2 regions of the Gluconobacter oxydans DSM 3504 genome follow, and region 1 is predicted to be linked to the other one. Evidence: predicted binding sites of a transcription regulator. Region 1 holds the regulator's gene; the other holds the start of a gene.

Region 1 (4,189 bases):
ATCGGCAACGGCCTTCATGCCGAGATGGGCAGCCACTCGGATCGTGACGAGGTTACGGCTTTCACGCAGCGCGTCATGCAGCGTGGTGGGGCCCCAGTTATCGTGCTCGTAGTTCTGGGGATGCCAGTCACCATAGGAAACCGGCGAATCGTCGAAGCGCTCGGAGGGGGAAATCCCCTTTTCCATGGCAGCCAGATAAACGAACGGCTTGAAGGACGATCCGGGCTGACGCAGGGCCTGCGTCACACGGTTGAACTGGCTCTCATGGAACGACCAGCCGCCAACCATCGCCAGAACACGGCCCGTATGGACGTCCAGCGTGACAGCAGCGCCTTCAACCTGCGGGATCTGGCGCAGGGCGGCGGAGCCGCCTTCCTGCGGTTCGATCATGATAACATCACCGGCCCGGAGCGGATGCATCCGGCGCGCCCAGGCAATATCCGTCGCAAGAAGTGCGCCCTTGCGGGCCGTACCTTCCTCGATCCAGCCCACATGCGTCGCCCCAGGCAGCACGACGGCCAGACGCCACTCACGCAGCATACCGCCCGGAGGCGTGACGTGATCGAGAACGCTTTCCCAGCCATCATCCTGAATGTCCGGCAGGTTGCGCAAAGGCCCCCGCCAGCCGCTGTGAACGCGGTCGTAGTTCATCAGGCCTTCATGCAGAAGGCGCGTCTCAGTAACCTGAAGGCTCTGGTCGAGGCTGGTATGGACTTCCAGCCCGCCCTGAGCCGCCCGTTCCTGCCCGTACTGGGCGATGAGCTGCCGGCGGACTTCCTCGCCAAACCATTCGGAATCCGGCAACGGCCCGAAACGCTGCTTCTGCTGCGGGACCAGCGGCTCCTGCTTTTCCTGATCAGCCTGCTGGCGTGTCAGCACACCAGCCTCAACCATCAGGTCCAGCACGAGGTTACGCCGCGCCATCGCGGCCTGCGGGTGCAGGAACGGATTGTAGTTCGTGGGCGACTTGGGAAGAGCAGCCAGTGAGGCCGCCTCGGCATCATCGAGCTGGTCAAGCGGCTTGTTGAAATAGCTCTGAGCCGCCGCTGCGACACCATAGGCTCCGTTCCCAAGATAGATGCCGTTCAGGTAAATCTCGAGAATCTTGTCCTTGGACAGCACCTGCTCCATTTTCATGGCGAGCAGGGCTTCCTTGATCTTGCGGTCGAAGCTCAGGACGTTGCTGTTGAGCAGCATGACCTTCGCGACCTGCTGGGTGATGGTCGAGGCCCCCAGCGGACGGCGGCCATGACGCGCAAAGATATCCGTCAGGCCCGCACGACCGATCGCCATGAAATCCACACCGCCATGCGTGTAGAAATTATGGTCTTCGGTCGCGATGAAGGCATTCTTCACCCGCTCGGGGATGGCGTTGATCGGCACGAAAATCCGGCGTTCGTTCGCCAGTTCCGCCATCAGACGGTCATCGGAAGCATAGATGCGGCTGACGGTCGGCGGCTGATAGGCGCGCAGACTGTCCACGCTGGGCAGATCCGCCACCAGCTTGGCATAGGTCGTCCAGCCCAGAACCCCTGCCCCGGCGATCCCCACCAGCCCTACACCGGCGATGATCGCCAGGGACTGCCGGTAGCGGCGGAAACGGGGAGGACGGGGCGGCGTGGCGCCAGGACCCTGTGGATTGCCAGAGTCCTGGGGATTACGGGAGCGGAAGGAACGTCGCGTCATGACTTCTGCATAGCATTGTTCCGCATCCGCCGTCGCCCCCGTCTAAAAGGGTCATTTCGTGACAAAGATGCAGGTCTGGGACAGGCGGAATTTCCGCGTTTCATCAGCCAAGCAGACGCCCGACCATCCGCGCGGTGTAGTCCACGACCGGCACGATACGCCCGTAGTTCAGACGGGTCGGCCCGATCACGCCAATGGCGCCTACGATCTTCTGGGCCTCGTTGCGGGCCGGGGCCACGATCATGGACACGCCCGACATGCCAAACATGCCACTTTCGCGTCCGATATAGATCCGCACCCCTTCGGACGCATCCGCCAGTTGCAGAAGCTGGAGCATGGTCTCCTGCGTTTCCAGATGGTCGAACAGCATCCGGATGGTGGTCAGGCGTTCGATCTCGGTGATGTCGGCCAGCAGCTTCCCCTGCCCTTTCACGAACAGCGTCCCGCCATCGGCATCCCATGTCGCCAACCCGCTCTCGATCACGCTGGCGGTCAGCGTATCCAGTTCGTGACGGCTGGCATCCATTTCCGTCCGGATCCGTTCGCGAAGATTGCCGAGCGTCAGATCACCGAGACGGGAATTGAGGTAGTTCCCCGCCTCAACCAGCGCCGAGGGCGGAACACCGGGCGGTGTCTCGATGATACGGTTCTCCACCTGCCCGTCCGAACCCACCAGAATAACCAGCACCCGCCCCGGACCCAGCGCCACGAACTCGATATGCTTGAGCGTGGCATCTGATTTCGGAGCGAGCACCAGTCCGGCCGCAGAGGACAGGCCCGACAGCAGGGACGACGCTTCGGAAAGAATGTCCTGATAAGAGCGGCCATGGATATCGAGGCGGCTGTCGATGCTCGCCCGGTCTTCTTCCGTCAAAGAACTGAACTGGAGCAGACCATCCACGAACAGGCGCACGCCTTTTTCGGTGGGCAGCCGTCCGGCCGAGACATGGGGGCTGAACAGCAGTCCGGCACGGGCCAGTTCCGCCATGACATTGCGGATGGTGGCCGGGGACAGGCTGGGCTGCAGGCGCTGGGCCAGGGTCTGGCTGCCGATGGGTTCGCCGGTTTCAACATATTCCTCGACGATTTCCCGCAGGATCGCGGCTTCCCGATCTCCCAGTCCGTGGGGCATCGGGATAGAGGGGCGGAACAGGGGAGACTGGGGTCGCATCATGGTAAAACCAACTGTCGGGGCTGGATGCCTTCACGTCAAACGCGGTAGAGGCGGCACATATTCTGCCACAGGATCTTTTTACATGACTGACACCGCAGGCAAGCGTCCTTCAGGACGTGCGCCGGATGAAAACCGCACTGTTTCGATCGAAACCGGCTTTGCCCGCCACGCCGAAGGCTCGGCCCTCATCCGCGTCGGCGGGACGGAAGTCCTGTGCACGGCCACGATCGAAGACCGCGTGCCGCCCTTCCTGCGCAACAAGGGACAGGGCTGGATCACGGCGGAATACGGAATGCTCCCACGCGCCACGCACAGCCGGGGCCAGCGCGAAGCCGCCAAGGGCAAGCAGTCCGGCCGCACGCAGGAAATCCAGCGCCTGATCGCACGTTCGCTGCGCGCCTGCGTGGATCTGAAAAAGATCGGCGAGCGGACCATCACGCTCGACTGCGACGTGCTGAATGCGGATGGCGGCACGCGCTGCGCGTCCATCACGGGCGCCTGGGTCGCGCTTTCTCTGGCCCTAAAAAAAGCAAAACGCTCCCAGGCCCTGACGGCACAGGTCGCGGCGGTCTCCTGCGGGCTGACGGATGCCGGAGCCGTGCTGGATCTGGATTACATCGAGGACAGCAGCGCACAGGCCGATACGAATTTCGTTCTGACGGCAGATGGTGGCATCATCGAAATCCAAGGGACGGCCGAGGACAAGCCGTTTCAGGAAAGCGAATTCTTCGAACTTCTGCGGCTGGCGAAGCTCGGCACGGCCCGACTGTTCGAAGCCCAGAACAAGGCGCTGGAGACTGCATGATGCGTAAACTTTCCCCCGGTTCAAAGATCGTGCTTGCCAGCCACAATGCTGGCAAGCTCCGCGAGTTCTCCACCCTGCTGGCCGAAAGCGGAATCACCGTAATCTCGGCCGCAGAACTGGATCTGCCCGAGCCGGAAGAAACGGAAGAGACCTTCACCGGCAATGCCGCCATCAAGGCGCTGGCCGCAGCCCGGGCCTCCGGACTGCCCGCGCTGGCGGATGATTCCGGGTTCTGCGTTTCAGCGCTGGACAACCGACCGGGTGTCTATTCCGCGCGCTGGGGTGGGCCGACCAAGGACATGCAGGTCGCGATGGAGCGTGTGCACCGGGAGATGGGCGATAACCCGGATCATCGGGCGTTTTTCGTAGCCGCCCTATGCCTGGCCTGGCCGGATGGCGAGACACGGACCGTACAAGGCGAATGTCACGGCACCGTCGTCTGGCCGCCACGGGGCGATCATGGACACGGTTACGACCCGATGTTCGTACCGGAAGGCGAAAACCGGACGTTCGCGGAGATGGCA
Region 2 (4,189 bases), 750 kb from region 1:
GCGGGACGTATCTGGTGATGGAAGGCCCGCAGTTCTCCACACGCGCCGAAAGCGAGTTGTACCGGTCCTGGGGCTGCTCGGTCGTGGGCATGACGAACATGCCGGAAGCCAAGCTCGCACGTGAAGCCGAGATGAATTACGCGACCGTTGCCATGGTCACGGATTTCGACTGCTGGCACTCCGACCATGACAGTGTGACGGTCGAGGCCGTCGTGAAGGTCATGAAGGGGAATGCGGATAATGCGCGTCGCCTGGTGAAGGCTGTCATTCCGGTGCTCGGGAAGAAGCGTCCGGTGGATGCGAGCGCCGAGCGGGCACTGGATCATGCGATCATCACGGCACCTGCTGCCCGTGATCCGAAGCTGGTGGCCAAGCTTGATGCCGTTGCAGGGCGTGTTCTGAAGCAGGACTGAGGCTCTGCGGGTGCCGCGCCGGCATGATGCGGGCGCGGCTGGAACCGTGATCGGCTGACGGGATCAGTCGAAATTGTGGTTCGGGTCTGCATCGACATCAATGCCTGCACGGGCATCGTCGATTTCCACGCCGTCGAGTTCCGGCGGCGGCAGGTCCTTGACCGGGGTGCCCTGCGGGACGCCCTTGATGGCGATCAGGTCGGTGGCCTTCTCGATATAGCCTTCGGGGCCGCAGGCCGGCTTGCCGTCGGCTTCCCACAGGAGGCGCGCTTCGTGGCGGATTGCGGCGTCGCGCTTGGGGTCGTCTTTGAGCGGATTGCTGCTCATCTTAAAACTCCTGTCTGGTCGGGCGCAGGACGATCTCGTTGATGTCCACGTCGTCAGGCTGTGAAATGGCGAAGGCGATGGCACGGGCCACTGAGTCCGCCGGGATCGCCATCTTATAGAACTCTTCCACGGTTTTGCGACTGTCTGTGTCACCGCTTCCGGACTTGAGTTCGCTCTGGACCGCGCCGGGCTCGATGGAGGTGACGCGGAAGGTGTTGCCGGCTTCCTGCCGCAGGCCTTCGCTGATGGCGCGGACAGCGAATTTCGTACCGGAATAGACGGTCCCGCCCGGAGCAAAGACCTTCAGGCCAGCGACGGAGGACAGGTTGATGACGTGTCCGGATTTCTGTTTTTCGAACACCGGTAGGGCGGCGGCGACGCCGTAGAGCACGCCCTTGATATTGATGTCGATCATCCGGTCCCATTCATCGACCATCAGCTTCCGGATGGGGGCGATGGCCATGAGGCCGGCATTGTTCACCAGAACGTCCAGACGGCCGAAATCGCGGGTGACGGCGGCGACGGTCTCTTCGACCTCGGAGCGTTTCGTGACGTCGAGCGTGTAGGCGCGGGCGGTCTGGCCCTGTGCCGTAAGTTCGGAGACGATCTCGTCCAGCCGGTCACGGCGGCGGGCGGCGATGGCCACCTTTGCGCCCTGGGCGGCAAGGTAACGGGCCGTGGCCTCGCCAAGTCCGGAACTGCCGCCTGTGATGAGGACGACCTTTCCGGCGATGTTGTCCGTGGTCATGGTGGGGCTCACTTCTGTTCGAGATGAGACGTCAGGAAATCGACGCTGCGGGACCAGGCGAGATCACGGGCATCGCGGTTGAAGCTCGGGCGCTCGGGGCAGCCGAAGCCGTGGCCGGCGTCGTCATAGACGTATTCCTCGACTTCGGGGCGGGCGTCGCGGATCTTCTGGATTTCGGTGTGGGGGATGGAGGAGTCTTCGCCGCCGAAATGCAGCTCGACCGGACAGTGCGGTGCTGTTTCGACATGGTTGCCGATGCTGCCGCCATACCAGCTCACAGCCGCGTCCACGTCATGCGTGCGGGTGGCGGTGAGCCAGGCGAGGAGACCGCCCCAGCAGAAGCCGATGATACCGACTTTCTTGTGGCCGGCGTCGCGCAGGGCCTTTGCGCAGGCGGCGATGTCGGCGAGGGTCTTTTCGGACGGGATTTTGCTGCGCAGTTCCAAGCCTTCGGTCACGCCGGCCTGCGTGTATTCCAGAATGACGTCGGATTTGACGCGATCAAAGACAGCCGGGGCAAGAACATGGAAGCCCTCGGCTGCGAAGTCGTTGCAGACGTTGCGGATATGGGTGGTGAGGCCGAAAATTTCCTGCACGACGATGACGGCGAGGGGCGACTCCGCGGAGCCGGCTTCCCAGGCCTTGAAGCTGTGGCCATCGGATGCGGTCAGGCTGGTCATGTGACCGTCAGCGCTGGAGGCAGGGGTTTTGTTGTCCGAGGGGCTGTGTTTCATGTCTGTGTATCCAGTCTTGTAATGCCCGGAAGGCCATGAGCCATGAGCGACGTCATCAATCTCCGTCGGGAACGCAAACGCCGCAAGAGCGTAGAGGATGCGAAGGTCGCCGATGCGAACCGCCGTCTGCACGGCCGCACCAAAGGGCAGAAACTGGCTGAAACGCTTGAAAAACAGCGGATGCAGGCGCTTCTGGACGGGCGGAAACTTTCTTCCGGAGCACCCTCGGATGAAAGCGAGAATCCTTGACGCAGAAGGTGGGGGCGACTATGTCTTTGGCACTCTCCATGTGAGAGTGCCAAAATGCACTGCAGTCATTGAGTGCAGCAACCCGGTCACGCTGCTTTGTACAAGGGTGTGACCATAAATGGAGCGATCCATGACGAAGTTTCGTCCCCTTCATGACCGCGTGGTGGTCCGTCGCCTGACGGGCGAAGAGAAGACCGCTGGCGGCATCATCATTCCTGACACCGCCAAGGACAAGCCGACCGAAGGCGAAGTCGTTTCTGTCGGCCCGGGTGCCCGTAACGAGCAGGGCCAGGTCGTGGCTCTGGACGTCAAGGCTGGTGACAAGGTGCTGTTTGGCAAGTGGTCCGGCACCGAGGTCAAGATCGACGGCGAAGAGCTGCTGATCATGAAAGAGAGCGACATCATGGGTGTGATCGGCTGATCAGCCGTCCCCGTTTCCTCTCGTAAGAACCTCATTCAGGAGTAAGAATTATGGCTGCCAAGGACGTAAAGTTCGGCGCTGATGCCCGCGAGCGTATGCTGCGTGGTGTTGATATCCTCGCAAATGCCGTCAAGGTAACGCTCGGCCCGAAGGGTCGTAACGTTGTTCTCGACAAGGGCTACGGCGCACCGCGCATCACCAAGGACGGTGTGTCGGTTGCCAAGGAAATCGAACTGGCTGACAAGTTCGAGAACATGGGTGCCCTGATGGTCCGCGAAGTCGCGTCCAAGACGAACGACATCGCAGGCGACGGCACTACGACCGCAACCGTGCTGGCCCAGGCCATCATCCGTGAGGGCGCCAAGGCTGTTGCCGCCGGCATGAACCCGATGGATCTCAAGCGCGGCATCGACAAGGCTGTCGGCGTTGTCGTTGACCAGCTGAAGAGCAACACGAAGAAGATCACGTCTCCGGAAGAAATTGCCCAGGTCGGTACGATTTCCGCCAACGGCGAGACTGAAATCGGCGAGATGATCGCTTCTGCCATGCAGAAGGTCGGATCCGAGGGTGTCATCACGGTGGAAGAGGCCAAGGGCCTGCACACCGAGCTCGACGTTGTCGAGGGCATGCAGTTCGACCGTGGCTACATCTCCCCGTACTTCGTGACGAACCCGGAGAAGATGACGGCTGATCTCGACAGCCCGTACATCCTGATCCACGAGAAGAAGCTCTCCTCGCTTCAGCCGATGCTGCCGCTTCTCGAGAGCGTTGTGCAGTCCGGCCGTCCGCTGGTGATCATCGCCGAAGACGTCGATGGTGAAGCACTGGCCACGCTGGTCGTGAACAAGCTCCGTGGTGGCCTGAAGATCGCTGCCGTCAAGGCTCCGGGCTTCGGTGAGCGTCGCAAGGCCATGCTGGAAGACATCGCCATCCTGACGGGCGGCCAGGTGATCTCCGAAGACATCGGAATCAAGCTGGAAACCGTCACGCTCGAAATGCTGGGTCGCGCCAAGAAGATCCACATCGAGAAGGAAAACACCACGATTGTCGAAGGCGCTGGCAGCAGCGACGACATCAAGGGCCGTTGCAACCAGATCCGTGCGCAGATCGAGGAAACGACGTCCGAGTACGACCGTGATAAGCTCCAGGAGCGTCTGGCCAAGCTGGCTGGTGGCGTTGCCGTCATCCGCGTCGGTGGCAGCACCGAGGTCGAGGTGAAGGAGCGCAAGGATCGCGTTGACGATGCCCTGCACGCAACCCGCGCTGCCGTTGAAGAAGGCATCGTTCCGGGTGGTGG

What was found. Region 1 encodes HrcA, which represses chaperone genes, less so after heat shock. Its sites were predicted from a motif close to GTTNGCACTCNCNNNNNGNGAGTGCNAAC; they were not measured.
Region 2: groES (co-chaperone GroES) is a predicted target of HrcA. The motif match lies at 2,497-2,525, and genes of this name have one in related genera.

What each region holds. Positions count from the first base shown of each region.
Region 1 is NZ_CP004373.1:1,548,375-1,552,563, reverse strand. Features, by position in the region: gene GLS_RS06925 (penicillin-binding protein 1A) at 1-1,686, opposite strand, end outside; gene hrcA (heat-inducible transcriptional repressor HrcA) at 1,790-2,860, opposite strand; gene rph (ribonuclease PH) at 2,943-3,665, shown strand; gene rdgB (RdgB/HAM1 family non-canonical purine NTP pyrophosphatase) at 3,665-4,189, shown strand, end outside.
Region 2 is NZ_CP004373.1:2,298,090-2,302,278, forward strand. Features, by position in the region: gene GLS_RS10170 (S-methyl-5'-thioadenosine phosphorylase) at 1-413, shown strand, start outside; gene GLS_RS10175 (hypothetical protein) at 477-740, opposite strand; gene GLS_RS10180 (SDR family oxidoreductase) at 742-1,488, opposite strand; gene GLS_RS10185 (dienelactone hydrolase family protein) at 1,497-2,222, opposite strand; gene GLS_RS10190 (DUF4169 family protein) at 2,265-2,471, shown strand; gene groES (co-chaperone GroES) at 2,602-2,892, shown strand; gene groL (chaperonin GroEL) at 2,943-4,189, shown strand, end outside.